One region of the Shewanella sp. ECSMB14102 genome, then DNA from elsewhere that is predicted to be linked to it. Evidence: predicted binding sites of a transcription regulator. Region 1 holds the regulator's gene; each other region holds the start of a gene.
The links. Region 1 encodes FliA, which starts transcription of late flagellar genes. Its sites were predicted from a motif close to CTAAAGNTNNNNNNNNNNNNGCCGATA; they were not measured.
Positions count from the first base shown of each region.

Region 2: the regulator FliA is predicted to act here: its motif matches at 4,513-4,539, upstream of RC73_RS16150 (flagellar protein MotY).
Region 3: the regulator FliA is predicted to act here: its motif matches at 5,611-5,637, upstream of RC73_RS07120 (VC2046/SO_2500 family protein).
Region 4: the regulator FliA is predicted to act here: its motif matches at 3,293-3,319, upstream of RC73_RS18375 (DUF5610 domain-containing protein).

Region 1 is NZ_JWGX01000053.1:21,513-29,025, reverse strand. It holds gene RC73_RS16335 (chemotaxis protein CheA) at 18-2,294, opposite strand; gene RC73_RS16330 (protein phosphatase CheZ) at 2,310-3,047, opposite strand; gene cheY (chemotaxis response regulator CheY) at 3,061-3,444, opposite strand; gene RC73_RS16320 (RNA polymerase sigma factor FliA) at 3,492-4,211, opposite strand; gene RC73_RS16315 (MinD/ParA family protein) at 4,204-5,085, opposite strand; gene flhF (flagellar biosynthesis protein FlhF) at 5,090-6,466, opposite strand; gene flhA (flagellar biosynthesis protein FlhA) at 6,473-7,513, opposite strand, start outside.
Region 2 is NZ_JWGX01000052.1:40,692-48,204, reverse strand. It holds gene RC73_RS16170 (OmcA/MtrC family decaheme c-type cytochrome) at 1-1,283, shown strand, start outside; gene RC73_RS16160 (GntR family transcriptional regulator) at 1,540-2,211, shown strand; gene RC73_RS16155 (ketoacyl-ACP synthase III) at 2,299-3,375, shown strand; gene RC73_RS16150 (flagellar protein MotY) at 3,607-4,479, opposite strand; gene rnt (ribonuclease T) at 4,621-5,289, shown strand; gene RC73_RS16140 (DUF3137 domain-containing protein) at 5,446-6,462, opposite strand; gene RC73_RS16135 (YfcL family protein) at 6,837-7,106, opposite strand; gene RC73_RS16130 (ATP-NAD kinase family protein) at 7,110-7,513, opposite strand, start outside.
Region 3 is NZ_JWGX01000016.1:96,921-104,433, reverse strand. It holds gene RC73_RS07150 (STAS/SEC14 domain-containing protein) at 1-106, opposite strand, end outside; gene RC73_RS07145 (DUF3802 family protein) at 131-481, opposite strand; gene RC73_RS07140 (YceI family protein) at 623-1,198, opposite strand; gene RC73_RS07135 (YchJ family protein) at 1,808-2,287, shown strand; gene RC73_RS07130 (putative bifunctional diguanylate cyclase/phosphodiesterase) at 2,351-4,525, opposite strand; gene RC73_RS07125 (DUF406 family protein) at 4,728-5,018, opposite strand; gene RC73_RS07120 (VC2046/SO_2500 family protein) at 5,088-5,576, opposite strand; tRNA gene RC73_RS07115 (tRNA-Tyr) at 5,702-5,786, shown strand; tRNA gene RC73_RS07110 (tRNA-Tyr) at 5,825-5,909, shown strand; tRNA gene RC73_RS07105 (tRNA-Tyr) at 5,944-6,028, shown strand; gene RC73_RS07100 (PLP-dependent cysteine synthase family protein) at 6,209-7,273, shown strand; gene queE (7-carboxy-7-deazaguanine synthase QueE) at 7,336-7,513, opposite strand, start outside.
Region 4 is NZ_JWGX01000067.1:6,182-13,694, forward strand. It holds gene RC73_RS18355 (Fe(3+) ABC transporter substrate-binding protein) at 1-524, opposite strand, end outside; gene RC73_RS18360 (hypothetical protein) at 792-1,247, shown strand; gene RC73_RS18365 (glutathione S-transferase N-terminal domain-containing protein) at 1,209-1,799, opposite strand; gene RC73_RS18370 (ferredoxin--NADP reductase) at 1,813-2,562, opposite strand; gene RC73_RS18375 (DUF5610 domain-containing protein) at 2,676-3,254, opposite strand; gene RC73_RS18380 (phosphoglycerate mutase family protein) at 3,391-3,897, shown strand; gene RC73_RS18385 (FMN-binding glutamate synthase family protein) at 3,907-5,397, shown strand; gene RC73_RS18390 (hypothetical protein) at 5,514-5,726, shown strand; gene RC73_RS18395 (hypothetical protein) at 5,740-6,009, opposite strand; gene RC73_RS18400 (ABCB family ABC transporter ATP-binding protein/permease) at 6,071-7,513, opposite strand, start outside.

The sequences.
Region 1 (7,513 bases):
AATCCTTATACAGCACTTCAACGCTTGGACTTGGCGTAGTGCTTCAATAATCCTGGTACATCGAGGATCAGCGCAATACCGCCGTCCGATGTTATAGTGGCCCCCGCCATCCCCGGCGTACCGTGCAACATGGAGCCCAGCGGTTTAATCACCACCTCTTCCTGACCTATCAGGGCGTCCACCACAAAGCCTATCTGCATAGTGCCAAGCTGCACTATAACCACATGGCCATGCTTTTTGTCACCATGTTGGAAGCTCATCGGTTTACGGCTGAGCCAACGTTCGAGATAGAACAGTGGCACCGCCTTTTCCCTGACGATTACCGTCAGTTGTCCATCCACTATATTGGTCTTGGTCAGATCCAGATGGAAAATTTCATTCACACTGGAGAGCGGCAAGGCAAACACCTGCTTGGCAACTTCCACCATCAGAGTGGGCATTATCGCCAAGGTCAAAGGTACCTTAATCTCCAGACGGGTGCCTTTACCTTTGGCTGAGTCGATATGCACAGAGCCATTAAGCTGGGTGATACGGGTCTTAACCACATCCATCCCCACCCCACGGCCGGAAATATCGGAAATCTCTACCTTGGTCGAGAAGCCGGGGGCGAAAATCAGGTTATAGGCTTCCTGATCGGACATCCGGGCCGCGCTGTCTTCATCCAGCACGCCACGACTAATGGCAATCTCTTTGAGTTTCCCAGCGTCCATTCCGGCGCCGTCATCCTCAATTTTAAGCAGAATATGGTCACCTTCCTGGCTGGCTGCCAGGGTAATCACCCCGGTTCTTGGCTTACCATTGGCCTCACGCACATCAGGCATTTCAATACCATGATCCACAGAGTTACGCACCAGGTGCACCAGAGGATCGGCAAGGGCTTCGACCAGGTTCTTATCCAGATCCGTGTCTTCACCTATCATCCGCAGATCTATCTCTTTATTGAGGCTGCGGGCCAAGTCACGAACCACCCTGGGGAAACGACCGAATACCTTCTTAATCGGCTGCATCCGGGTCTTCATCACTGCCCCCTGCAAATCGGAAGTCACCAGATCCAGGTTAGCCAGCGCCTTGGACATCTCCTCGTCTTCACGGGATATCCCGAGGCTGACCAAACGGTTACGCACCAATACCAGCTCACCGACCATATTCATGATCTCATCCAGGCGAGCCGTATCAACCCGAACTGTCGTTTCCCCCTGCGGCACGCTGGCCGCAGCCTTGGCAGGTGTAGCGTCTTTAGCAACTGCAGGAGACTTGGCCTGAGGCTTGGCGGCGGCTTTAGGCGCCTCGACTTTGCTAGTTGCAGCAGCGGCCTTTTGTACCGCCGCTGCATTCGTTGCCGGCGCTTGGGACGCGGCAGCTTGAGATGCCGAGGGTTGGGATACAGCAGGCGCTGAACCACTGGCTTTAGCCCCTGGACCGGCGCCTTTGCCATGTAACTCATCGAGGAGCTTTTCAAACTCATCATCGGAGATTTCATCGGCATCGACACTGGCAGATGCGGCTTCCTCAACAACAGCACTGTTGGCTGCAGGCGCCGCGGCAAACTGCCCCTTACCATGCAATTCATCGAGCAGTCGCTCAAATTCATCGTCTGTGATGTCATCTGAAGAGGAACTTACAGGAGCGCTGTCGCTGGACTTGAGGGCGTCACTACCCAAAGCCGGAGCACTGCCGACAGAAGGCCCCTTGCCTGAACCATGCAAGGCATCCAGCAAGGCTTCAAACTCGGCTTCATCAATTTCATCTATACTAGTCGATGTCTCGGGAGTCTGTGAAGTTGGCTCCTCAAACAGCTCCACCGCGGCACTATCAAGCATGCCATCAAACAACTCATCAACACTCTCATCGCCGGTTTCTACTGCGGCAGGCGTTTCAGCCTGAGCCTGTTCTGAAGGTAAAGGCGCACCTGAGCTAAGCAGCTTGAGTTTTGCCAATAACACTTCATCTGCAGCTTCCTGCTCCTGGCCGGATTGGGTTTGGTTGAACATGGTGTTAATCGTGTCCAACGCTTGCAGTATAATATCCATCAACTCGGAGTTGACACTGCGCTTACCGGTACGCAATAAATCGAAGGTGTTTTCTGCCTCGTGACAGACATCCACCATGGGCCCTAACCCGAGGAATCCTGCACCGCCTTTGACCGTGTGAAATCCCCTGAAGATGGCGTTCAGCAAATCTGTATCTTCCGGATTATTTTCCAGAGATACCAACTGCTCTTGCAACAGCTCAAGGATCTCGCCAGCTTCAATCAAAAAATCCTGGAGTATCTCTTCATCAACATCAAAGGCCATTAAATTGACTCCTAATTAGAAACCCAGACTTGAGAGCAGATCATCGACTTCATCCTGACCATTCACCACGTCTTCGCGTTGCTCTGCGTTCAGTATGGGGCCTTCTGCCTCTATGCTCTTATCCTCAGCACCGCAGAGATCATCCAGCGGCTGCTCACCGAACACTGTCAGCAAAGAAACCAAGCTGTTTTCCACTTCCCGCACCAGCTCTATGACCCGACGGATCATCTGTCCGGTCAAATCCTGAAAATCCTGAGCCATCAGTATCTGATTCAGTAATTCCCGCAGCCGACAAGCATCGGCTTCACTCTGTTGCATAAAGTGTTGTACGTCATGACACAGGCCCTTGAACTCATGCAAGGCCAAATCACGGCGCATCAGCTTATCCCAGGCGGGTTTGACATTTTGCAGATTGGTACTCAGAGCATCCGACAAAGGCAAGCATTCTTCGACTGCGTCCATAGTTTTGTTGGCTGCTTGCTCTGTCATATCAATGACATAGGTAAGGCGTTCTTTGGCATCGGGGATATCAGTGTTGGCAAGCTCAATAAGGCGGCTATCTACCTGAAAATCCACTAAGGCGTTGTGCAACTGGCGGGTCAGCTTACCGACTTCTTCGAACAGATCCCTTTGCAGGGGAGCCGCCAGTTCCCGCAGCAATTCGTCGGCCTTATCCTGCTCTCCCTGACTGAGCAGGGCAACCAATTCCTGTGCCTGCTCCAAAGTCACCAGCCCGGATGTCTCTGCTTTCATTGCATCACCCCACTCAACCGAGCCGTTCGAAAATCTTATCCAATTTCTCTTTCAACGTAGCCGCGGTAAAAGGCTTAACAACATAACCATTCACGCCGGCCTGAGCCGCCGCAATAATCTGTTCACGTTTGGCTTCGGCAGTTACCATTAACACAGGGATATGTTTGAGATGCTCGTCGGCACGAATCGCCTTGAGCAGGTCGATTCCCTGCATCCCAGGCATGTTCCAGTCGGTCACGACGAAGTCAAAGTCGCCCTTTTGCAGCATAGGCAGAGCTGTTGAACCATCGTCTGCTTCCTGGGTGTTATTGAACCCCAGGTCTCGCAACAAGTTCTTAATGATCCGTCTCATCGTTGAAAAGTCGTCAACGATGAGAATCTTCATATTCTTGTCCAAGGTTTCCTCCGGTGAGCTGACATACTTATAAGTTGCTCAATCATTAATTACGCTTGTGTCCAGTGCTTGAGTTTGGCTTTCAGCCTCAGCATGGCCTGACTATGGATCTGGCTCACCCGGGACTCACTTACCTCAAGAATGACACCAATCTCTTTTAAATTCAGTGCTTCGTCATAATACAGCGACAAAACCAAGGCATCGCGCTCTGGCAAGCGCTTAATGGCATCGGTTAAGGCTGATTGGAATTGGCTTTGAGCCAGGCCCTCAAAAGTGTCATCTGCCGGCATATCTTCCGACATCAACACATCGGGCGCTACCCCCAAATCTTCTATTCCTATGATTTTACCGGTGGAAACATCATTGAGAATATGATGGTATTCATCCAACGACATCTCCAATCGCTCGGCAATTTCACTATCACGGGCATCCCGCCCCAACTCCTGTTCGAGCTCATCCATCACCTGAGCGACTCGCCGGTTATTGCGATGAACCGAGCGTGGAACCCAGTCGCCACGGCGTATCTCATCTATCATGGCGCCACGAATGCGGATCCCGGCAAAGGTCTCAAACTTGGCGCCTTTGCTGCCATCAAACTTGGATGAAGCTTCCAGCAATCCCATCATGCCGGCCTGCAGCAGGTCATCGAGTTGAACCGATGCAGGCAGACGGGCAAGCAGATGATGGGCTATTCGTTTTACCAGCGGTGCATAATGCTCAACGATCTGTGTCTTATCGTTTAAACCTGCGTATGCAGCCGCTTTATTCACTCGTACCATCCTCTCGGTAATCTGTCCTTTGAACCAAGCGCTCAACAAAAAACTCGAGATGCCCCCCAGGTTGCTGAGGTATCGGCCAGCTCATAATCTTGTTTGCCAGTCCATGATAAGCAATACTGGCCGGAGACTTGGGATAGGCTTCCACTATCAATTTCTGTTTCCGCACCGACTTGCGTAGGTTCTCATCAAACGGAATGGTTGCCACAAGTTCAAGTGCCACATCCAAAAATCTGTCAGTTACTTTACTGAGCTTAGCAAATAACTCCATCCCTTCCCGCAAACTCCGTACCATATTTGCGACAATTTTGAAGCGGAACACACCATGCTCACGACTGAGGATCTTAATCAGCGCATAAGCATCGGTAATAGAGGTGGGTTCATCACAGACAACCACAAGTACATCCTGTGATGCACGGGAGAAGCTGAGTACCATATCCGAGATCCCGGCAGCCGTATCGACTACCAAAATATCAAACTGGGTTTTCATTTCACTAAAGGCGCGGATAAGCCCGGCGTGCTGAGCCGCAGTCAGTTCGACCATGGCCTGAGTCCCCGAGGTGGCAGGAATAATACCTATTCCTTTTGGACCTCGAACGATAATATCATCAAGCTCCGACTCTCCCGATAGCACATGGGACAAATTGCGTTCGGCGCGTAGGCCGAGCATCACATCCACATTAGCCAACCCTAAGTCAGCATCCAAAACCAGGACACGTTTGCCTTTTTCTGCCAGAGCAACCGCAGTGTTGATGGAGACACTGGTTTTACCCACGCCCCCCTTGCCTCCGGTCACGGCAATTACTTTTACTTTTTCGTTATTTGGTTGATTCATCATTCGTAAACCGCTCGCTTGGTCCCGGGTCATAGCTTTACTCAAATGCATAGGTCATCTCTTCTGACCTGGCTTTATTATTAAAATGACTTGCTTCAGTCTTGTTCAATATGGCCAATGCCTGCTTGGCCAAGGTCAGGGTATCAGCGACCTGCATATCCTCAGGAACCCTTTGACCATCAGTAATATAACTTAATGATAATCCACTTTGGATCAACACGCTCAACGCGGCACCCAAAGAGACGGACTCATCAAGTTTAGTTAAAACCGCCCCTGCGAGATCAATTCGCTGGAAATGACTTACCGCCTCTTCAAGCACCCGACGTTGGCCGGTCGCCGAGAGCACCAGATAGCTACGAATAGGCAAACGGGTATTGGCGGCAAGGTTATCCAGTTGTTGGTACAAGCGCATATCCCTTTGCCCCATACCAGCGGTATCTATCAAAACCAGCTTCCGGCTGCGGAACTGATACAGTATCTGCTCCAACTCATTGAGGTCATGAGCCTGCTTCACCGGACATCCCATTATTTTGCCATAAGTTGCCAATTGCTCAAAGGCTCCGATGCGATAATGGTCCATGGTAACCAACAATACGGAATCCGGGCCATGATGGGCAATAAAACGGGCCGCCAATTTAGCCAATGTCGTGGTTTTACCGACTCCTGTAGGGCCGACCAGCGCAACAATACCGCCCTGACGCATTAAATCATCACCCTGATTATCAAGCAGGTTTGCCAGACTTTGCGGCAAGGCATGCCCAAGCTCAGCACTTTGATAGTGCTGACTCAGCGATGCCAGACGCTCGGCAACTTCAGGGGAGAATTCGGCTTCCAGTAATTTACGTTCCAGCATGGCGCCGACAGGATCGGTGCGGCTACGCTGATCCGCCATCAAACTGGACAGCTGATGAGTCAACAAGCCGCGCAGAGAAGCCAGCTCTTCACGCATGGCCTCCATCTCTTGTTGTTGCTTGGCGCTATTGCCCTTACTTGCCCGCTCAGGTGTTTTTTCCCGCAGCTGTGGGGCTGGTTTATGCTCTTCAGTAAGCCCTTGGGCCCAAGCCGGCATCTCCAGTTCCTTGACGTTACTTTGCTGCCCAAGCTGTTCATTCAAACGGCTCTGTTGCCGCTCAAGTAAAGCCTGCAATGAGTCGGCCACAGGCTCTGGTTTGGCTTTTCTGTTAGCCTGTACATGCCCAGCGCCGAGGGAGACTTTATCCTCCCCCAATTCCATAAAAGGCGATGCAGTTGGTGCCGCTGCTGGCTTGGGGTCGTCATAATCAACCGCTGCCACTATTTCAATGCCGCCGGTAACCTTTTTATTGGACATGATCACGGCATCTGCGCCCAGAGTCTCTTTCACCTGAGCCAGGGCTGCGCGCATATCTTTGGCAAAAAAACGTTTAATCTTCACTCTCGGTTACCCCTGTTGGCCAACGGCTGCCACTATACGTATCTGTTTCTCGTCTGGGATCTCCTGATAAGAGATCACCCGCAGATTGGGAATAGTGTGCTTAACAAAACGAGACAGGGTTGAACGCAGCATGCCGGATGTCAGCAATATGGCGGGCTGACCGACCATTTCCTGCTTCTGGGCTGCGCCTGCCAGTGACTGTTGCATACGCTCTGCCAGTCCCGGCTCGATATTCGGACCTTCGCCCCCTGTCGCCTGCATTGACTGATGCAACATCTGTTCCAATTCTGGCGCCAAAGTTATGACGGGGATTTCCGGCTCAGGACCGGCTATCTCCTGCACTATCATACGCTTGAGGGCAATACGCACTGCGGCGGTCAACACCTCGGTATCATTACTCTTGGGCCCATACTCAAGCAAAGTTTGCACTATGGTACGCAGATCCCGAATCGACACCCCTTCATTAAGCAAGTTTTGCATCACTTTAACCACATTACCCAAGGTCATCACATCGGGAATAAAACCATCGACCAATTTGGGCGAATGCTTGGCCAGCATATCCAGCAACTGTTGCACTTCTTCGTAGCCCAGCAGTTTGGAAGCGTTGTTGGTCAAAAGTTGGCTGAGATGGGTAGCGACTACCGTTGCGGCATCCACAACCGTGTACCCCAGTGTTTGGGCGTGCTCTCTGAGCTCGGGTGCAATCCAAACCGCATCCAGGCCAAAGGCGGGATCTTTGGTTTCTATGCCATCAAGCTTACCAAATACCTGGCCCGGGTTGATTGCCAATTCGCAATCGTGACGCACTTCGGCTTCACCACTTGCCACCCCCATCAAGGAGATACGATAGGCATTGGGGGAAAGGTCCAAATTGTCGCGGATATGCACCGCCGGCACCAGGAATCCCAGCTCCTGGGACAGCTTCTTGCGAACCCCTTTGATACGGCCAAGAAGCTCGCCGCCCTGACCTTTATCCACCAAAGGAATAAGGCGATAACCTACCTCCAAACCTATGGTGTCAACATGACGCACATCATCCCAGCTAAG
Region 2 (7,513 bases), on a different contig from region 1:
ACAGTAAAGATGCCCCGGATGACTGGAATGGCAGTGCCAGTGCGTTATTCCACGATAGAGAACTCTTCCCCAGAGGGTGGCAACAGAGCTGCTCCGGTTGCCATCCGGACGCCAGTAATCCTGAGGGCGCAGGTAAAATCCACCTGAGCCTTGGCAGGACAAGCAAACTCATCAAACAGGAGTACGCCTTTGCGCTTTCCTCCGCCGTTATCAATGGCGACAAGCTGAGTATCAGCCTGGATTTTCGCAGTCAAGGCCGCCTGCCTGCAGACGATCCGGCCATTGAGTCTTTGTGGCTGACCGTCAGTGGCGATCCTGAGCCGCTTAATCGTCCGCTCAACAATGGTCAGCGCAAGATTTGGAACTTGACCAACCCTGGGGATGACGTCACCCTGGCCATGCAGGGGCACAGTCTCAACGCCGCCATAGGCCCGCTTCAGATAGCGGATTTCGGTGAGCCGGACAAGACTCAAGTTCGGGCAAAACTGGTTGTCTGTGCCGATCCCAATACAGGTTTTGCGGTGGCTTGCGATACCAGCTCTACCCGAATCGAAGTGATTGCCGCTAACCCCTTGTCGCTCATCGGCGCCCCGGCGAGCAGCAAAGCCATTGCCGATGAAACCGCTTGCCAGCGCTGTCATGACAACGATATGCAGCAGCGGGTTGTCAGTGCTCATACTCTGGCCAGTCATTTCCAGCCAGGTAATGACAGTTGCGGCAGTTGTCATGCGCCTCAAGGTGCCACGGCGCTGACCGACAAGAGCTGCAACGACTGCCACAACAATGACACCAATATGTACTTAAATGCCGGGCTGAAACACACTCCGGGCATGGAGCAGATAAAAGCTGTCCGTACCCTGAATAACAGCCTGAATTACAGGGAAATGGTGCATTCGCTGCACAGTGGTACCCGTACTGTGGCCGGTATGGGTGGCGATCGAGAAACAGCCACTTATCCCAAGCCAGCCAATGATTGCCGCGCCTGCCATAGCAAGGGTCAACTTACATTGGATGGACTGAGCCAGAGCGCCTCCGTGTTGGTCGCCACTCCCGGCGCCACCGAGAAAGGCCAAATAGCCGAGTATTCTCCCACAGTTGCAGCCTGTGGTGGTTGCCATGTCCAGGTGGACGATTGGGCCAGCCATGCCGAAGCCTTCGGTGGCGTTTTCCAAAAGGATGCCAGTGGTGGACCTGTATATCTGAGCGGCAGCGAAAGCTGCGCCATCTGTCATGCCGAGGGACGTAATAACGGTGTCGACAAGGTACACGGCCTCGGGGATTAAGCCTCATTGCCTTATCGGCCAAAACGGCGCTTCGGCGCCGTTTTTATATGCAGTTTTTATCAATTCAGGAGCTCAAACCTGCCAATCCGACACAGCTGCCATGATATCGCCAACTGAGCACTGCTCTGCTCGAAATCCACCATCATCTTGATCGATGCAGAAACAGGAAGCCCTAGTGGTTTCCCTTTATTTATCTGAATATTCGCTGTAGTCTTAATCGGATCAAAACCGAATAACGTATACAAAGACGGGATCTATGAGTCGAACTACCCCCATCGTTCATAAAACGCGCACTCAGGTTGTGGTCGAAGTGTTGCGGGAAAAAATTCTTTCAGGGGAAATCGCAGCCGGTGAACCGTTGCGTCAAAGCGCCCTGGCAGAAGAGATGAATGTCAGCCGGATTCCGGTCAGGGAAGCCCTTTTGCAACTGGAAGCCGAGGGGTTGGTCAAGTTTGAAGCCCATAAAGGCGCCACGGCTACCGAACTATCGGTTGAACAAGTCAGCGAGTTATTTGAACTCAGAGCACTGATTGAAACTGATCTCCTTGCCAAAGCCATTCCAAACCTGCAGGATGAAGATCTGCGTCAGGCCGAAGCCGTACTGGACAAACTGGAATCCGCCTTTAAACAGGATGATGCCGTGGGCAGTTGGAGCGAACTCAACACAGAGTTCCACACAAGTTTGTACCGCGCCGCCAACCGTCCCCATACCATGGAAGTCGTACATGGTCTGAACACCAACTGTGATCGCTATATCCGCTTACAGTTGTTGCTGACAGGCGGGATCCCCCGAGCCGAACAGGATCACAGGGATCTACTGCAATTATGTCGGCAAAAGAAAATAGATGAGGCCGTGGTCCTGTTGAGGGCCCACATACTGCACGCTGCCAATGCCATTCGCGAATTGGTAGCCCAACAGGTGAGCTGAAAAATCACGACCCTTTCCAAGCAATAGCGCTTTAGTTGTCCAAAAGACAGATCTGGCTTCTGTCTTTTTATTTTGAGAGTAAATTCAATGCAGTACGCCACTATTACCGGCTGGGGAAAGTGCGTTCCCCCTGCCGTACTGACCAATCATGATCTGGCCACCTTTATCGATACTTCCGATGAATGGATTAAACCCAGAACAGGGATTAGCCAGCGTCATATAAGCCACGTCAACACTTCTGAATTGGCCACAGTCGCTGCCCAGCATGCACTGGCCGCCGCCGGCATAGAAGGTAGCGAACTGGACATGATTATCCTGGCCACCGCCAGCCCGGACACCCTGATCCCCAACATAGCCTCGACCGTGCAGGCCAATGTAGGCGCAACCTGTGCCGCCTTTGACATCAACGCCGCCTGCAGTGGCTTTCTCTATGGCGTAGGCCTGGCCACCGCCCAGATAAAGAGTGGTCAATGCAAGAAAGTCCTGGTTATCGGCGCCGAGCGTCTCAGCTTCTATCTCGACTGGTCAAGAAGAGAGACCGCAGTACTGTTCGGTGATGGTGCCGGTGCTGTGGTGCTGGAAGCAACAGACAGCCCATGTGGCGTACTGGGCTATGAGCTCAACAATGACCCAGGTGGCCGCGATATTTTGAAGGCCAGTTTCGGGACGGGTATGGATAGATTTGTCGCCGAGTCGCTGGACTTCTACATTCAGTTCGACGGCCAGGAGATTTTCAAACGTGCCATCAACGGTATGGGTAAACTCAGCGCCCAAGTATTGGATAAATGTGGCTTGGATAAAGAACAAGTCGATTGGGTAATCCCCCATCAGGCTAACGAGAGGATCATCGACACTCTGGTACACAGAATGAAGATCCCCAAAGAGAAGGCCTTCGTCAATATAGCCAACTATGGCAACACCTCGGCCGCGACCATTCCCATCGCTATCTGTGATGCGTTGGAAAAAGGCATGATCAAGCCAGGACAACACATTCTGTCCTGTGCCTTCGGCGCTGGCCTCACCAGCGCGGCCTTGCTGCTGAAATGGGGTGATAGAGTCACACCGCTGAAACAGAGCGATGCCGAGCTGCCGCCATGCGAGCAGACAGGTATTGAACTGGTAAAACGCGCAGTAGACTATTTCTGCCATCGCGATAAGGCTTAAACGAATTAAGCAGAACTCCAAACAAAATGCCGTTCACTTTCAATGAACGGCATTTTCGTTTTTAGATGCCATACTTGGCCAGGAATAACATGTCCGGTCGCAACAAAAAGTTGCGCTGACGAATATAGAGTAAAATGCTTGCCGAAATAAACTCACTCAATTATACCGCTTTCTAAAAAAGAGAAGGCCTCGAGGTCTTATTCGCACCTTCTCTTAGGTCAGTTCTTGGCCCTACTTGAGCGGTTTGCTTATCCGGATGACTACCCGACGGTTACGGACCCGTTCATCACTGGAATCATTGGATGCCACATGCCGCCGTTCGCCGTGTCCTTCAGTATGGATCCTGTCTCCCGGGATACCCCGTGCGACAAAAAAATCTTTAACGGAATCAGCTCTCTGTTGTGAAACCTTCTGGTTAATGCTGCGGCCGCCATAACTATCGGTATAGGCATCAATCAGCACCAGCTCCACTTCAGGATCATAGGCCAGATACTCCTGCACCCGCGCCAGCTGCGCCTTGGAATAACGGGTCAACTCAGTACCGCCCATCTCATAGGTAAGCACGGTAAAGGCGATATCATCGAAACTGTAAGGCAGTAGATTGGCCAGACACTGCTTGAACTCGCGGTATTTCTGGGCAAAGTTGGCCGCGGAAAGGCCGACCGCCACCGTGTGGCTTTGGTTGTACCAATCGCTGTAGTAGAAAGTGGGTTCCATGCCGCGATCCAGCTCAGTCAGCATGGACCAGGCGGCCTGTTTCGGCACTTCGCCATTGAAGTATTTCTGGTAGCTCAACTCGGTAATCGCCTTTGATGTCACCCCGGGACGCCAGGCTGGCGCTTTGCTCATCAAGCGAGCATGAGTCACTGCATCAGGCTTTTGCCACATGTCCAGAGTAAACTGCAGATTCAGCTCTTTACCCGCATGACTGGAAAACACAGCTTTGCCGTAGGAGGGAATATCGTGCTCGAGGCTGCAACCTATGGGGGTGTTTTGCGCCACACGCCAATGAGAGTCGTCGAGTGACGCCACATAGTGCCTGAGATCCGCCATCGCCGACCACGGCAGACAAAGAGTCGACAGCAGAAACAGTTTACGCCACATAGAAATCTCTCTTTTCACACACCATGTTGTCTCTATCGGCAAAGAAATTCATTCCTTTAGCCTATAAAAACAACAATCGAACATGACACCCTGTTGATGTTTTAGCATAATAGCCGCTTCGTTATTTTCCAGGGGAAATGCATGACTCAGCCAAGCCTAGCCAACCAACTCAAGCACAGATTCAGGGGCTATTTCCCTGTGGTGATCGACGTGGAGACCGCTGGCTTCAATGCGCAGACAGACGCGCTGCTGGAGATTGCCGTCAGTCTGCTGAAGATGGATGCCGAGGGCAATCTGGGAATAGACAGAACCCTGCACTACCATATCGAACCTTTTGAAGGCGCCAACCTCGAGCCGGAGGCGCTGGCATTCAACGGCATAGATCCCAACAACCCCCTCAGGGGCGCTGTCAGCGAGAAAGAAGCTTTTCTGGAGATATTCAAGGCGGTGAAAAAAGCGCAGAAAGCAGCCGACTGCCACAGATCTATCATAGTGGCTCATAATGCCGCCTTCGATCACGGCTTTGTCAGCAAAGCAATCGAGCGCAATGATATCAAGCGCTCGCCGTTTCATCCCTTTGCTACTTTTGACACCGCCACGCTGGCCGGATTGGCCATAGGACACACAGTACTGGCCAAGGCCTGCAGCTTGGCCGGGATCCCCTTTGACAACAAAGAAGCCCATTCGGCGCTTTATGATACAGAGCGCACCGCCGAGCTGTTCTGCTACATAGTGAACCGCTGGAAAGCTCTTGGCGGCTGGCCTTTGCCTGCCACCGCCGAAACCGACACCCCGCAAGGGGATATCTAAACCGGCTCAGACATATAAGCCGACTAAAACTCTGGGATTTCCTGGCCTCAAGCCAAACTATTTGAGCGTTTGGCTTGAGGGTGCATCAGCAACCACCGACCAGTGACCAGAAAACAAAGACAGCCCGGCTCAAAACCAAGGTCTTGAGCCTCATATTTAAAGCCCAGTGCGACTGTCGAGTTTAAGAGCCTTAATCAAATCGAACACTTCATGGATCTCTTTAAACACTTGTTCTATGTCTGCGCTGAGATCCAGCGGCTTGAGTAGATCAAGTTGCGGCTCAAAATAGCTATGCTGACAGGCTATTTTGACAAACAATCGCCCCTGTTTAAAACAGGCTTCCAGCTCACCTTGATAAAATCCTGATAGTGACAACAAACGTTCCATGGTCACTGTATTAAGCACATATCTGGCTTCGAGCTGATCGTCACTGTAAACTTCAAATCTACCCTCAAAGTCCGGGTCTTCCAGCTTTACCCGCGTGAGTTTGCTTCTAAACTGCGCCAAGCCATTGGCCATAAAACCTTTATCGCGGCGCACCTGGATGGTGGCGGAAAATCTCTTCGGCAGCTCGAACTCTATCACTATGCCATCGAACAGCGTCTTATATTGGGGACCATTATCGTTCTTGCCTGTGCGTTCGAGTAACGTCAGTTCCCTAAGCAGAAAAGGCACATTAAGATACTTGCCTCTGACTGAGTTTTGAAAATAACCTTTGTCATAGTCGGGAAAGAGACCATAGTCTTTATAGCTTTCCAGTTCAGGCAATCCCGGAGGATTGAACGCAAAGCTTTTACCGAAATAACCCAGCAGTAAAGGATAGATCTCCTCGACTATCTGGGTACGCAGTTCACCTATCTCACTGCCTGCCCAGATATTGGCCAACACCACCAATCCCAGGGATACCAAGGCGCCGCCAAAACCAATGAAAAACACCCCATCTTTAAAATCCAGCATGAAAGCGCCATAGAAACTCATGGCAAAAAACAGCAAAAATGCCGGAATGCCGATAAAGGTGAGAGGCGCAACTATCTTTCTACGCTCTTTATACCTGGCAGCGGCGGCCTCTCGTACCGACTCATAACGCCGACACTTGGGGGCAATCTTTTTCCCGTAATACTGGCCGAAGGCCAGCTTGTCCTGCTCCGGGATCTCCAACTCCATTGAATTCATCCTGTTTTCTTTATTTTTGCCATTTTTGCCGAGCCAGCCCGTGACTATCCGACAATAGTCTCTCAGCCTCAGACTAAGCAGTTGGCAAAATGCACAACGAACACTGAGACTAGCACTTCCCCCATTTACCGCAGCAGTTCACCAAAGGTCTCTTTTACTCCGGTAACCCGGCGTGCTCCAGAGAACAAAAACGCTGTCGAATAAAACTATTCTTACGTAGGGCTTTAAAGAGACAAAAATCCGATGACTCTTGTCATCGGATAATATTTATTTCGATAATATTGACGGCATTACAGCTTTCCTTTTCAACAAGGAGCCACTGCGGGTTTTATACCCGGAACAACAACAAACTTGTCTCGCTGCGCCGACAAAACTCAGGCGGCGATTCGTTGTTTCAGTTCTAACCAAGCGTTATCCACCAAACGATAGTCGGCATCTTCAAGCTCTTTAGCTGCCAGTTTCAGGCATTGTTGCATCCGCTCATTCAAGGCATCCAGCCCTTGCTCTGACTCGTTTTCCAGCTCGGCCAGCACCACGGCAAAATGGCCTTGAAGGTAACCGCTGGCAAACAGGGCATCATCGTCACCGCCGGCCACTATCTCGCCAATCCACTGCTCCAATGCCTGTTCGTACTTCTCTAACATGCTCTACTCCGCTAAGTCTGGGTTGGCCACCTGATACATCACGTAATCCCGGTAACCTGTCACAATTCGATAATAGCCACTAAGTTCGCTATCCAATTTCTGGTCGCCACTATCCACGATAAGCGGCCTGCCTTCAAGTGCTTTTAGTTTGCTTTTGGTGGCAAGAATGATGATATTTTCCTTGCCAATGCGCCGGATAAGCTCGGGCGACAACTGCTGATTGCCACGGCCAAGAATGTGCCCTTGCCCACCTATCAGGGTAATGATCAACTTAACCTTTTGATTTTCAGTGGCGCTCAATAACTGCGCCGCATTAAGATCCGAGGCCAGCAGGGTCTTGTTCTGCACCAGATCCACCCCGAGCAGAGTGTTATCGAGCCCCAGCTCCTCCATCACGGCCGCCACTG
Region 3 (7,513 bases), on a different contig from region 1:
ACTCAACCGCCGGTAGCAAGACAGCATCATAATCTTCACTACTGACAATACCGCTGGCACGAACCGCCACAGTATTGTCATCAAACCCGGAAAGCAGTGTCAGCATCCTGAGCCTCCAGTTTATGCATTATTAAACCTGGAGTTTGGCAATTTCCTGATCGAACAGATTCTTGATCAAACCGGCAAACTCACTGATAAATAAGGTTTGTTTTGCCGTGGCCTTATGGTTGGCCACCTTGGCCAAGATCTCTTCCAGATCATACACTATGGCATCGATTTCACGGATGACTGTGTTGCGTTGGACGAAAGATAGTTGTGGGTTTTGGCCACAGACCATAATAATCTGTGCCGACAGCTGCTCTTCGAACTCCTCCATAACGCTGCTGTCGCTCAAAGATCCCCCCTCAGGGGTCTCAAACAATCCAAGGTGTTCAGTCAGGAATTGAATGAGGTGCATATAGCCGTCTTTGTCTGTAACCATCTTTCTTCCCGCGTGCAACGTCTCAGGCCAACCCATAAGGGGCACACTCTCCGGTCTAATTGCCTATTAAGCCGCGACCGGAAAGTCACATTATGAAACAAATTCCACCTTGAGTCTTGCCTCAAATCAAGCTGTCGTTCGTTACTTGTTTAATCTTAGAACAAATGAAACAGGAACAGCCTTGCTGATGCTGGATAGACCGGCAATTTCACGTAATTTTTCAACCCCATCGGTCAGACCAAACTCTTCGGCATTCACTATGACGGCTTTCTGTGAAGTGACCAAAAGGCTCGACGGCCCAAGCCTGGCCACAACCAGTTCAAAACGTTTGTTCTGGGTCTTACCATGCAGTGACAATACGCCATCTATCTCAGTACTCAACAACTCACCTGGCTTGAGCTTATCCACCAACTCAGCGGGTACTTGAGCCGTCAGCGTAAGGGTCGGGAAATTGGCCACTTCAAACAACATGGTTTGCATCCGTTTATCCCGTATCTCTATGCCGGTATTGACCCCGCTTAGCGGAATTTCCAGCTTGAATTCGCCATTATCAGCAAGCGTGCCACTCAACTGGTTAAACTCATGTACCTCGGCAATGTCACCTTTTTTAACCGATATAAAACTGACCTTGGAATCGGCATTATCCAACTGCCAGTCAGCCGCCAGCGCCAGATTACTGAAGGCGCCGAGCGCCAATAAAGGGATCCATTTCTGCATATTCTTTTCCTTGTAGGGCATAAAGTGAACTGAGCCTGGATTTAAGATGTTTAAAAACAGACACTTCGCCAGAGAAAGGGCAATTAAGCCCATCTGTGATCTGCATCGGCTTACTGGCCTGAATGCAAGGCGTGGCTTGCAGCAGATAGCCTTACTCCTTTGCAAGAACAACACAGCAGATAGGCCGATAAGCCACGCCCTTCGGGGCTCTTACGGCAATAGTGCCACGAGAACTTACTCGCACCTTCCCTAGATTACTCATTACTAAAGCATATTGTTCAATTCAATAAAACAGGTTCGCTATTTTTTAACCGAAATGACTGTCGTTTCATCCTGAAGTAGCCTGTACGCGGCTTTCACCCAGACGCACTTCTGCAAGCCATTCCAGCCCCGAATATCGATACATGCTCCCGCTTACCCTATCCTTCAAATCTGTTTACTTATCCTTCGAATAAAGTGACTCCGTTCCTGCCTACACTTGCGGAAAACTGCGAAATTCACCCGAATAAATTGATTGTTTCAATGCAAGCCAGGCCTCAAAGCGCTATGATCTCCGGCAATGCAAACCCAAGCCGTTTAACCGGCCCCAAATTGAAACTGAAAACCTCGATGACAGCGAACCTCCTTTGCCCCTGCAACTCCAAGCTCCCTTATAGTGAATGTTGTCAGCCGCTTCACACCAAACAACACAGCGCCGCCAATCCAGAGCAATTGATGCGCTCCCGCTATGCCGCCTTTGTTAAAGCAGAGTTTGATTATCTTATCGATACCCATCACCGGGATTATCGCCAGGGACTGAGCGCACAAACCCTGGCCCAGATGCCAAAGACCCAGTGGTTGGGCCTGCAAATTGTCGCGCGGGAGCCTTTGACAGCTGGACAAACCAAGGCCAGAGTCACTTTCAAGGCCTGGTATCTGGCCAATGGCCAGTTGGACGCTATTTTTGAAGAATCTGAATTTATATTTGAGGGCGGCCGCTGGTTTTACACCGAGGGCAAGCAGTTTGCGGTCAGCTATCCCAAGCGCAACGACACTTGCATTTGCAATAGCGGCAACAAGTTCAAACACTGCTGCCTGAAACGAATTTAACTTAGGCTGGATTTAACTTAGGCCGGATTTAAGTGTGGAACCTAAAAAACTTAAACTAGCTGATCAATGCAGCAATGCAGGTTGACTCTGTTGCAGAAAAGCATTGAATTCGGCCTCTCTGAGCGCCGGGCTGTACAGGAACCCCTGGGCCTGATGACACATGCATGAAGTAAGGAAGCTTTCCTGTTCAGCGGTTTCAACCCCTTCTGCTGTCAGGGAAATATTCAACGCCTTGGCCATGGCGATAATCGCACTGACGATTTCGCGGCTCTCGCGGCTAATGCTGAGATCAGAGATAAAGGATCTGTCGATCTTGAGCTTACTGATGGGAAACTGTTTCAAATAGCGCATTGAACTGTAACCCGTACCGAAATCATCAATGGCAAGCCCTACCCCCAAGTCAGCCAGTTCCTGGCATAAATTGGTGGCATAACGTATATCCTCCATCAATTCGGTTTCGGTGATCTCCAAAATAAGAGTGCCGGGTTTCAAGCGGTAACGGTTGAGCAACTGCCAAACCTGTTCATAAAGATTACTACCGAAAAACTGCCGCGCCGACACGTTCACATGCATGGCAATATTGATATTGTGGTGCTGCCACAAATTAAGCTGGCGACAGGCAGCCTCCAGTACCCAGGTGCCTATGGCATTGATGAGCCCCGACTGTTCGGCAATATCGATAAAGGCGCCGGGATAAAGTACTCCCCGCTTGGGATGATGCCAGCGGATCAGCGCTTCCGCGCCTATGTAACTGCAGCTTTGCAGATCTTTAAGCGGTTGATAATAAAGTTCAAACTGCCTACCCCGAATGGCAGCGTGCAGATCTCTTTCTATCTGGGCATCATCCTTGAACGCCTTGAGCAGTGCACTGTTGAAAAACTGAATGGCCGTGCCCTGCTTCTTTTTGGCGTATTGCAGCGCAATATCGGCGCAAGTCAGCGGCGCGACCAACTCGGCGACTTCGGCAATGTCTACCGCAGCCAGTGCCGGCTTGGGATCCACTTGCTCACGGCCGATATTGATAGGATTTCGCAGTTGTTGATAGAGGCGATGACAGCAGGCATCGATATCGAGATCGCCGCTATCATCAAGCAACAATGCAAATTCATCGCTGCCTACTCTGGCAATACTGCAGTCGGGATAAAGAGAAGCAAAATGTTTCAGACGACGGGCGACTTCAATCAACAGGGCGTCGCCCTGTTCATGTCCATAGGTATCATTGAAGCGTTTAAAACCAATCAAATCGATCAGCAGCAACTGCCCGCTAAAGGTTCTATCGAGTAAACGATTAAAATGGGTACGGTTGTATAGCCCGGTCAGGCTGCAACGCCAAGCCAAGCGCTCAAGTTCGGCCTGATAGTTATGCTGCTCGGTACAATCTTCGCAGGATACCAACACATAGTGATTACCACGCTGGGTAATAAATTGACTGGCATGGTATCTGAGCCAGTATTCCTGGCCAGACTCCCGATTAAGCATCACTTCACCCGTCGCTACTTCGCCACGCAACACCTTGGCCAGGGTCATTTCAGCCTGTTTGGGTTGCTGCTTAAAGAAGGACAACTGCTTTAGACTGGCACCCAGCATTTTCTCTTTTGGGATGCCGGTGATCTGTTCATGGGCGCTGTTGATGTATTCAATCGCTTCTGTGTGCAAATTGATCAGCATACTGACCTGGGCCGATTGTTCAGCCGCCGACTGAAACAGCGTCAGCAACTCGTCTTTGCGGTAGGCGTCATGGGTCGCCAGAGTCAGCGCAAGCTGGTCAGCCACTTGCGATGCCAAATGGATTTCCAAATCACTCCAGTGATGCCCGGTAGAGGTTCGCTCCAGGCTCAAAACCCCTTCAATATGACCATTGATCCTGATAGCAACATCCAGAGAACTGGCAATACCGTTGACGCTAAAATAGATCTCGGCAAGTTCGCTCATGCGCCAATCAACCACCGCATCATTGGCGTCAATATGGCGTTTTTGCTTGAGTTGGTCGATATAAGATGGGATTTGATTGAGGTGTAATGGACGCGGCGTTTTAAGAGGCTTTCCCGAGCCAAAGCGGGCAACTTCAAACTGTACATGCTGATCCCTGGACCAGGACCAGACACTGGCATGTTGCACATCGAGATATTGACACAGGAGTTCTGTAGCCAGTTCAGCCGTCTTGGCGAAGTCGCCCTGTTGCTTGGCAACCGAGTTGGTCAACAACTCCAGCAATCGCTGATAACTACGTCGCTTCACACATATCCTCAGGTTCCCTTTCGGGCTCAAAGAAACCCGCGCCGAATGCGCGGGCCTGCCATCATATCTCTGCGCGAGATTACACTTTTACATAATACCCAGCAAGACAACTCATACTTTGTTACATTTACCTTGTTATGTCTTGCTTTGTGGCTTTGGTTTACGAACAGAACACTACTGACCATTTGGCTAAAAGCGCAGCTTATGCCAAAGCGTTTTCCAACTGAAAAATCATTTTCTCGGCACTGCAGGAAAAAGTCAGCGCCAGGGTCACAGTCTGCTCTGAGTTGCTGAGTTCTACCTTGACATCGGCGAAGCGGTCTGTGGCCAATTGCTTGAGAGCCTCGGCATCAACCATTGCCGACTCACCTTGAAAAGTCAACGAAAGCAAGGTGTCTCCTTCTTCGACCACTGTTCCTATATCCACATAGCTGCCACATTCGGCACAAGTGTCCTGCACATTGGCGGCCTGAGCCTGTTCAATACTCTTCATCTCTTATCTCCGATAGTGAGAGTCACGCAACAGTATAAACCATGGACGACACCTGGACTGAGGCAAGCCTCACGCCGTTTGATATAGACCGGCCAGTTTACGTTGTTCCGATAGTTGATCAACAAACTCCATCAATGCCACCTTGGGTTGGTTCAAGACACCTTCCGTGCGCAGCCTTGTGTGCCAATCACAATTATTCAGCGCTTCCTGCATCCCGCTGTCTCTCTTCCCTCGAATAACCACAGGTTCAGGCATCAAGGCCTGGGCCAACTGAAAGCTACGTTCACCGTCACTGAGAAAATGATAACTGTTATCTACCGGCAAAGGCTCCTGACTCAAGTCGCCAAGCAAAGCTTGAGGCGCAGGCAAGTCAAATTGCTGCCGCAGGACAGTGTCCAGTTCAATATCGTCGTGCAGGTGAAACTGAGGCCAATCGCGCACATCTTGAGACAGCAATGCCAAAAGCAGGGCAAACTCACCCCGGCGATGGGACTCAACAGCCAGATTCAACCGTTCGCCCAATTGCAGCTCATTGATTAAGGAAACATCAGCACGCATAAAAAAACACCAACAAAACAACTCGTTGTTAGTTAATCGACCAAATGACCACGAACTTTAGCCCTTTTTTTAAAATCGGGCTTTACATGAAAAAGGTTTCTGACTACTATGGCGGCCGCAATTGAGGAGGGGTTCCCGAGTGGCCAAAGGGATCAGACTGTAAATCTGACGGCTCCGCCTTCGAAGGTTCGAATCCTTCTCCCTCCACCATTTGCCTACAATTTAAAAAGACACGAAAGTGAAATCGTGGAGGGGTTCCCGAGTGGCCAAAGGGATCAGACTGTAAATCTGACGGCTCCGCCTTCGAAGGTTCGAATCCTTCTCCCTCCACCATCTTTCACTCCAATGTCTGGCTCCAAAAATATGTGGAGGGGTTCCCGAGTGGCCAAAGGGATCAGACTGTAAATCTGACGGCTCCGCCTTCGAAGGTTCGAATCCTTCTCCCTCCACCATTTCTTTTTTATCCTTTAATAAAACTCGCAAACGTTTTATCTGCGCCTAAACTATCCAATTCCACAATAATCAATAGCCTAGCCTGTGTCTGTGCCTCAATGCACCTGAGTTTTCGCTATCCATTGTCATTACCTTTGGTTATGATTAAGACCATCCTGTTATAAGAAAGAACAACAACAATGGCCGATCTCTGGGTAAACGAAGCAATTGCCAAAATCGAAGCCGATTTTCAGCGCAGCGCCGACACACATTTGATTAAACTGGAATTGCCGGCGGTAGCCGGAGTGGATATCTATCTTAAAGACGAAAGCACCCATCCAACCGGAAGCCTCAAACACCGTTTGGCAAGATCACTGTTTCTGTACGCCCTGTGTAACGGCTGGATCAAACAGGATACTCCTGTCATTGAATCCTCCTCCGGCAGTACAGCTGTCTCCGAGGCCTACTTTGCCCGACTGCTGGGACTCCCCTTTATTGCCGTTATGCCGGCGTCCACCGCCCGCAAGAAGATACAGCAGATAGAGTTTTATGGTGGCCGTTGTCACTTTGTCAATCACTCCAGCGAAATATACGCCGAGTCTGAACGGCTGGCGCGGGAGCTGAATGGCCATTATATGGATCAGTTCACCTATGCCGAGCGAGCCACCGACTGGCGCGGCAACAATAACATTGCCAATGCCATTTTCGATCAGATGCAGCGCGAGCCCTTCCCTATTCCCGAGTGGATTGTGATGAGCCCGGGTACCGGCGGCACTTCGGCCACCATAGGCCGTTATATCCGCTATCAACGGCTTTGCACCAAGCTGTGTGTGGTCGACCCGGATAACTCAGTATTCTATGACTATTTTCAACAAAGAGATGCGGCCATCACCTGTGAGCAAGGCAGCAAGATTGAAGGTATAGGCCGGCCCAGAGTCGAGCCCTCCTTTATCCCTGGGGTGGTCGACTCCATGTTGAAGATCCCCGATGCCGCCTCAGTGGCGACAATCCATTGGCTGGAACAGATCATCGGCCGCAAGACCGGGGCCTCGACCGGCACCAACCTCTATGGCGCCCTGATGCTGGCGGCCGAAATGAAACGCGACAATCGCCAGGGCTCAATAGTGACCCTGATCTGCGATCCCGGTGAGCGCTATCTGGACACTTATTACAACCCCGCGTGGATAGCCGCCAACATAGGGGATATCAGCCAGTATCAAAACAAACTGAAGCTGTTTGAAACCACAGGTGAACTCTGCTGCTAAGAGCGCGCTTCAGATAACAAAAAGCCGCATCAATGCGGCTTTTTGTCAATTACCACTACAGATTAATCGATATCCAGATACTTGTGAGTCTGGATAGACAAACGCCAGTTGCGTTCGATACAGACTTTCATCGCCAGCGCCGTCGCCCGGCTCTTCTGGCTGATGGGCTGCAGGCAGATAGTCTTGTCTTTGAGATCCAATCCCTGCAGCAGTTGATCCAGTTCCTCAATATGAGCCTCG
Region 4 (7,513 bases), on a different contig from region 1:
GCCAAGTTACTCTTCAGTCCCTGAAGCCAACTCTTGGCATCGGCTTCACCGTGGTGGGCTATCATAGAGGCTACCAGCGCTATGTTGTAGGGATGCTTGCCACTACGCATACACACCTTACCCTTGTAACGGGCATCGGCCAGGTCTTCATAGTTGATTGTCAGCGGCCCGAGGCGCTCCTTGCTGGAATAGAGATTACGCACCCTCATAGTCAGGGCGTACCAGTTTCCTTCGGGATCCCGGTATTGGGCCGGAATATTCTGCTTGAGTGTGTCACTTTCCACCTGTTTGACCAACTGCTTGTCCACCAATTCCTGCAAGCGGGAAAAGTCAGACGTCAGCACCAGATCCGCCGGTGATAAGCGTCCTTCACGGGCCAATCTATCGGCAATGCCATCTTTGGCAAACACAAAATTAACCTTCACCCCGGTAGCCTGACTGAAGTCATCCAGAATGGGCTTGACCAAAAACTCCTGACGATAGGAATAAACCGTCACCTCATCGGCGGCAACCACCGGCAACATCAAGCTGGATGCGGCCAACGCACTGCCAAGTATCAGACCTGTCTTGTAGCTCATATTATTCAGTACCTCATGTTGGATGAGTAATTTAATGAGAACTATTTCTAATCAACTTTATTTTCAGCCTAATGCAAAAATTCTGACAAGGGGAATACAGATGAAAACAGACAGAATGGCAGTGGCTGGGAGCAAAGCGATTGGAATCGGCCAAATTGTCGCAAACTAAACTAAACTGAACCTTAAAACTTATACATGGAGAGAGGAAGTATCTTGGATATTTTGGAAATCCTGCTGGCTGTGGTGTCTTTGCTACTGATCTTGTTTCTGTTCCGTCACAGGTTAAGACCTGAAAAGCGTCGTCAGGACAGACCCTCTGCCCCCAAAGAGAAACAATATCACTGTGTCTCCATAGTGTTGGCGCCAAATGCCTGCCAAGCGATAAGAGCGCTTGAAGGCAAGCGTTTTCTGTCAAAGGAGGCGCCCCGGCTCCCCTTGGCGGAATGTGACTGCAGCCAATGCGACTGCAAGTATCAACATCATGAAGACAGAAGAGTTCCCTTCAGCGATCGGCGACTGGACTATGGCATGAGCCGTGACCTCTATGGCGTCTTCGGTGAAACCAATCGTAGAACCCACCCCAAGGGCAGGCGTTACTCGGACTTGGCCAAACCGCAAATCACCGAGAAATCACCCAGGACGAGTATCTCGGAAACTCTGCCTGATTGATGCCGATTCCAGCCAGTATGCCAAGGCCGGTGCCACTTTACGCCAGTCGAGATCCGGATGACGAAAATCAAGGTATTCGAGTAGCACCAACAGCAGTACCTGTCTGGCATCGAGTGGGCCGCTCGCAATAATTCCCTGACGCTCCACCTCCATTAAGGCTCTGAGCAGGGCCTGCTCGAAACGGCCGCTCCAGAAAGATGAACGAACCCCCTCCTCTTCACGCATCTGTTCCTGCCTTAAGCCAACGGCGCTATCCAGCGCGCCTTTGAGCAGCGAGAACTGGCACTCATAAGCCCAGTTTCCGGGTGGTCCAAAGAAACAATTCTGGCCGAATTTGTCGTCCAGAAAGCGAGCTATGACTTCGCTGTCGAACAGTGCGGCGCCATCATCCAAAAGCAGACAGGGAATTTTCCCCAAAGGGTTAACCGACAGTAACTCGTCACTGTTATCGAAAGGATTGACCAGCTTTTCATCCAACGCCAAACCCAGCTCGCGGGCAATGACCCTGACCACGCGGGCATAAGGCGAAGCTGTAGAGTAATAGAGCTGCATCCAGACTCTCCTGTTACCAGTATTTTTCGACTGTTATCTGTCCTGGGGCCCGGCGCAGGTTTTTGGCCAAGCCTTTATCGATAAGTGCCGCCGTAGCCCCCTGGATCATCCCGGGATTACCACAAAGCATCAATTGCGAGTCCTTTGCACTTATGTTCAGCCCGACCTTGGCCTCTATCTCACCACTTTGCAGGCCATCCGGGATGCGACAACGCAGCGCACCATCAAAATCTTCACGAGTGACACAGGGCACAAACACAAATTGCTCGGGATAGGCCTGTTGATAGCCGCGGATCTTATCGAGATAGGCAAGATCCTGCGCTTCTCTTACCCCGTAAACCAGAACCACCTTATCAAACCGCTGCCAAGGCTCAGGAGTATCCAACATGGAAAGAAACGGCCCCACAGCCGTACCTGTTGCCAAAAACCACAGGTGACGCCCCTGTAATTCTCCTTTTGGGATCTCATCCAAAGTCATAAAGCCGGTGGCTTTGTCTGTCACGCTAATACTGTCACCCGGCTGCAAAGATTGCAGATCCGGTGACAACTGGCCTTGATCTACCGCCACCGCCAGTATTTCAAGATAGTCAGTCCCAGGGGCATTCACCAGCGAATAGGCCCGGGCGATACGTTTATCATCCCGCAGCTGACTGAGCTTGATAAACTGGCCGGCAATAAACGGTGCTATCTCGGCGGCAATCCTCAGGCTGAATAACTTGCTGTTCCAATCGATACGCTCAATGACCCGACCTTCAGTCCACATAGCTTCTCCTTAGGTAACACAAGACGATTATTGCAGCATAACCCCATATTCAACCAACAAAAACCCCTCATAGTGAGGGGGTTATCTGCAGGTAAGATTTCGCATGATCTCGATTATTCCTGCTCTGTGCTAAAGCTATCTCTGAATGCCTGCAACCCTTGCTGTACCAGAGCGTAAGTTTCATCCACCCCAGTCTTGATTTCGCCTTCCAGCACCTTGAGCCCGGAGAGGATATCCGTCGCCTCTTTAAAGCCCTGATCTATGGCGCCGCCGATAACGTCCATAAAACCGGACAGCTGACTGTCAAAGTCCATGCTGGAATTTTGCTGCTGGTAGACACTGAAGAACTGAGTCGCAAAGCTAACAATTCTGTCGGCCGTGGCCTCGGGAGAAGTATCTATCTGCTGCTCCTGCACCTGCTGCAGGGCATTTTCACCCATGTAGGGTGCCAGTTCTTCATTGATGGCCTCAATCGCGGCGCGATACAAGAGACTCATGGGTTCGTTGCCACTATTGAGACTTACCTCCTCCTGCGCCGCCAGAATAGCGTTATTCATCAACTGCTGACTGACATGGCGGATGCTCTTGCTACTGGCGACTTCAGATACCGCCTTGCCATGATTACCATCCAGTTGTTGGGTCTTATCCTTGGCCACCTCAGAGACCTGAGCGCCATGATTGCGGATTTCCATCTTGGTTTCCTCGTATGAAAAGCGTGTCCCAGGTTAATTATCGACCAATTCAGCAATTAGTTTAGTGATTGTTTACCCAGGCCGATACTCGGGCTATGATCCCACATGTTATTTAAGTATTTGATAGAAAATAAAAATGGTAAGAATTTTTCTACTGCTTTGTCTTTCAGTGCTTTTTGGTTTGCCGTCCCAGGCCGCCAACACTAATCAAACCATATTCCTGGTTAGGCACGCGGAAAAAGCTCAGGGAAGCGATCCCGGGCTGACAGCCGCCGGTAAGGCGCGAGCCGAGGCTCTGGCAGCGGCACTACAGGACACCCAACTGCAAAGGCTGATGTCGAGTGAGTTTCGCCGAACTCAGGAAACCCTGGGACCAATTGCAACAGCCAAACAACTCAGGATTGAGGTGTTTCCAGCCAAAGGCGGCTTGGAGGTTCACATCAATGCCATAGCTGATGCGGTCAAAGCCAGCCAAGGCAATGTGCTGATCGCCGGCCATAGCAATACGATTCCGGCCATCATCAAGGCACTCGGTGGCCCCCTTGTTAGTTTGGATGAGCAGCAATACGATCAACTTTTTATTCTCACCTTGGCAGAACAGGGGCCCACGGGCCTGGTAACCAGCCACTTTGGCAGTCAATAAGGATAGAAGATGCGCGAGCAAAACTGGTTTATGTGGGGCCTGGAACTCTTTTCCGGCCTGTTTTTGATAGTCGTCGGCTTAGGACTCTTGGTAATCACTTATATGTATATCGCCGATGTGATGCAAACCAAGCAGGCGGTGCGGCATAACTACCCTGTTGTCGGACGATTCCGATATTTCTTCGAGAAAATGGGCGAATTCTTCCGCCAGTACTTTTTCGCTCTCGATCGGGAAGAACTCCCCTTCAATCGTGCCGAGCGTAGTTGGGTCTACCGAGCGGCGAAAAATGTCGACCGCACCATAGCCTTCGGCTCCACCAGGCCACTGGAAGCCAACGGCAGCATACTGTTTATGAACACCGCCTTCCCCACACTGGATCAAGACGTTGTACCGCCAACACCTGTGATTATTGGCCCTGACTGCGAACATCCCTTTGCCACCAGCGCCATTTGCCATATTTCCGCCATGAGTTTCGGCGCTCTTTCTCGCCCAGCTGTTACCGCCCTTTCCCATGGGGCAGCCCAGGCAGGATGCTGGCTCAACACTGGCGAAGGCGGCCTCAGCGCCCACCACCTCAAGGGAAACTGCGATCTGGTATTCCAGATAGGCACTGCCAAATATGGCGTTCGCAACGCTGAAGGGCACCTGGATGATGACAAGCTCAGGGAAGTGGCCGCTCACTCTCAGGTGAAAATGTTCGAAATCAAACTCAGTCAGGGAGCCAAGCCAGGCAAGGGGGGAATTCTTCCCGGGGTAAAGGTAACCGAAGAGATAGCCGCGATTAGAGGGATCCCAGCAGGAGAGGATTCCATCAGTCCCAACGGCCATATCGAGTTTCATCATGTCGGCGATATTCTCGACATGATAGCCAGAGTCAGACAGGTGACAGGCAAACCCACAGGGATCAAAGCGGTCTTGGGTGATACTCACTGGTTGGAAGATTTTCTGGAAGAGATTAACCAACGCGGTCATGACTCGGCTCCCGATTTCTTCACCCTCGACAGCGCCGATGGCGGAACGGGCGCAGCGCCGCAAACCTTGATGGACTATGTTGGCCTACCGCTGAAAGAGAGCTTGCCACTGTTGGTCGATCAACTGCGGCGGCATGGACTGAAGCAAAGGATCAAGGTGATAGCCTCAGGCAAACTTATCACGCCCTCCAGAGTCGCCTGGGCGCTGGCGCTGGGGGCGGATTTCACCGCCTCAGCGAGAGGGAATATGTTCGCGCTGGGATGTATTCAAGCGCTGCAGTGCAACAAGGATACCTGCCCCACCGGGATAACCACCCATAACAAGAAACTGCAACAAGGATTGGATCCCAGGGATAAATCCACCCGAGTCGCCAACTACAACAAGGCATTGCACCATGATCTGGGGATGCTGGCCCACTCCTGCGGGGTTACTGACCCAAGACAACTCAAACCACGCCACGTCAGAATCGTTACCCAAAGTGGCCTGTCGGTATCTTTGGATAAATACTACGCTCACTTCGATCAATGAGGTATTGTCACTGTCAGCGAAGCGTAATAATGGTTAGATTGTGCGTTGCATCACAAAAGTGGTAAGATCTTGCGCCTAATCAAGACTTGCCACTTCCAGAGGATTTTGAAGTGAAAATGACATTTGTCAGTCAGGTCCCCAAGCCGGAAACGAGCAAAACTGCATCGCTCAGCTGCAAGAATTGCAGCCGTTTAATTGAGATTGAGGGAGAGATGCTCTGTTATCGCGGCGGTAAAATAACTGAACTGACACCGCTAAATGAAGCGAAAAATAGTTTCAACCTACTGTGCGACGGCTGGCAAGCCGACCGCAACCAAACCAAGAAATAGCATCAACTCAGGCTCAGCTACGCACTTCCCCTTGCGACTGAGCCTGCTTTCTTGACTCACTGATAATTCCTTCCAACGCCTCATTAAAGGGTTCTGCAGATACCATAGACAGAGTCAGGCCGCGGGTGGATACTCTCAGCCCGGCACGTAACTCGGTATGTAATTGATTGAGGGCAACATCATCCATACCTCGGGCCTTAAGCTCATCCGCCAGACAATTCCAATCTGTACGGACTTTGTCCTGCATTCCTTCAATATTGACCTGCAATACAATGTTTTCCATCTGTGCTGCCCCCATGGCTGACGCGACTTTGGACTTTCGAGTATGCGGCAGCAAGACTGAATCAATGCTGAACTTGCACCGACTCATCTGACTGTTTTGTGTGCTGGATCCGCCATAAACGCGCGTAATATCCATCGGCGGCCAGCAGGCTGTCATGGCATCCGGATTCAACCAACTGGCCTTGGTGCAACACTAAGATTTTATCGGCATCCACCACTGTCGATAGCCTGTGGGCAATCACCAAGCTGGTATGACCCTTGGCAACTTCGTCGAGCGCCTTGAGAATTGCCCGCTCGGAGCGGCTGTCCAGTGATGAGGTGGCCTCATCGAAGATCAGTATCGGCGAGCGCTTCAATATCGCCCTGGCAATTGCCACTCGCTGCTTTTCACCGCCAGAGAGTTTCATGCCTCTCTCACCCACCTTGGTCTGGGCCTGCTGCGGTAATGCCTCAACAAACTGCTTAAGGTGGGCCAACTCTATCGCCTGCCAGATTTCGGCGTCCGAAGCATCGGGGCGGCCATAGCGAATATTCTCAAACAGAGTATCGTTAAACAGCACAGTATCCTGAGGTACTATGGCAATGGCTCGGCGCAGTGCATCTTGGGTCATATCGCGAATATCGATACCATCGACCCGAATCGCTCCTTGGCTGACATCGTAAAAGCGGAACAACAAGCGCACCAACGTCGATTTACCGGCGCCGCTTTCACCCACGACAGCCACCTTCTGCCCGGGCTCTATCTCAAAACTCACGCCCTTGAGTATCTCCCTGTCACCATAGCCAAAGCCAACCGAGTCAAAACTGATTAGGCCCTCTGTCGGCACGATATCCTTGGCCGCTGGGTTGTCTTTTACCAGCGGAGTCTTATCCAGCAGCGAGAACATCCTCTCTATATTGGCCAAAGCCCCCCGAATTTCACGATACACAAAACCCAGGAAGTTGAGCGGCATAAAGAGTTGCATCATAAAGGCGTTGATCAATACAAAGTCACCCACAGTCATCTGTCCACGGGTCACTTCAAAGGCCGCCAGCCCCAGCATTAAAGTCATGGCGACAGCAATAATGGTGGCCTGACCGGCATTGAGGGCGAACAACGACAGACGATTCTTGCGCTTGGCCACTTCCCAGTCTGCCAACGCCTTGTCATACTCATTCGCCTCATAGGCTTCATTGTTGAAGTATTTGACGGTTTCATAGTTAAGCAGGCTATCGATAGCGCGGGTGTTGGATACCGAGTCGGCCTTCGCCGCCTCACGGACATAAGAGGTACGCCACTCAGTCGTCACAACAGAAAACAAACCGTAGGCCAGCACGGAACAGAAGGTTATCAGCGCAAACCAGATACCATAATTCCACAGTAAAATGGCCACCACCATCAGGATTTCCAACAAGGTGGGTACTATGTTGAACACCATAAAACGCATCAGAAAACTGATGCCGCTGGTGCCGCGCTCTATGTCCCGCGATAATCCGCCGGTGCGCCTGTCGAGGTGAAAACCGAG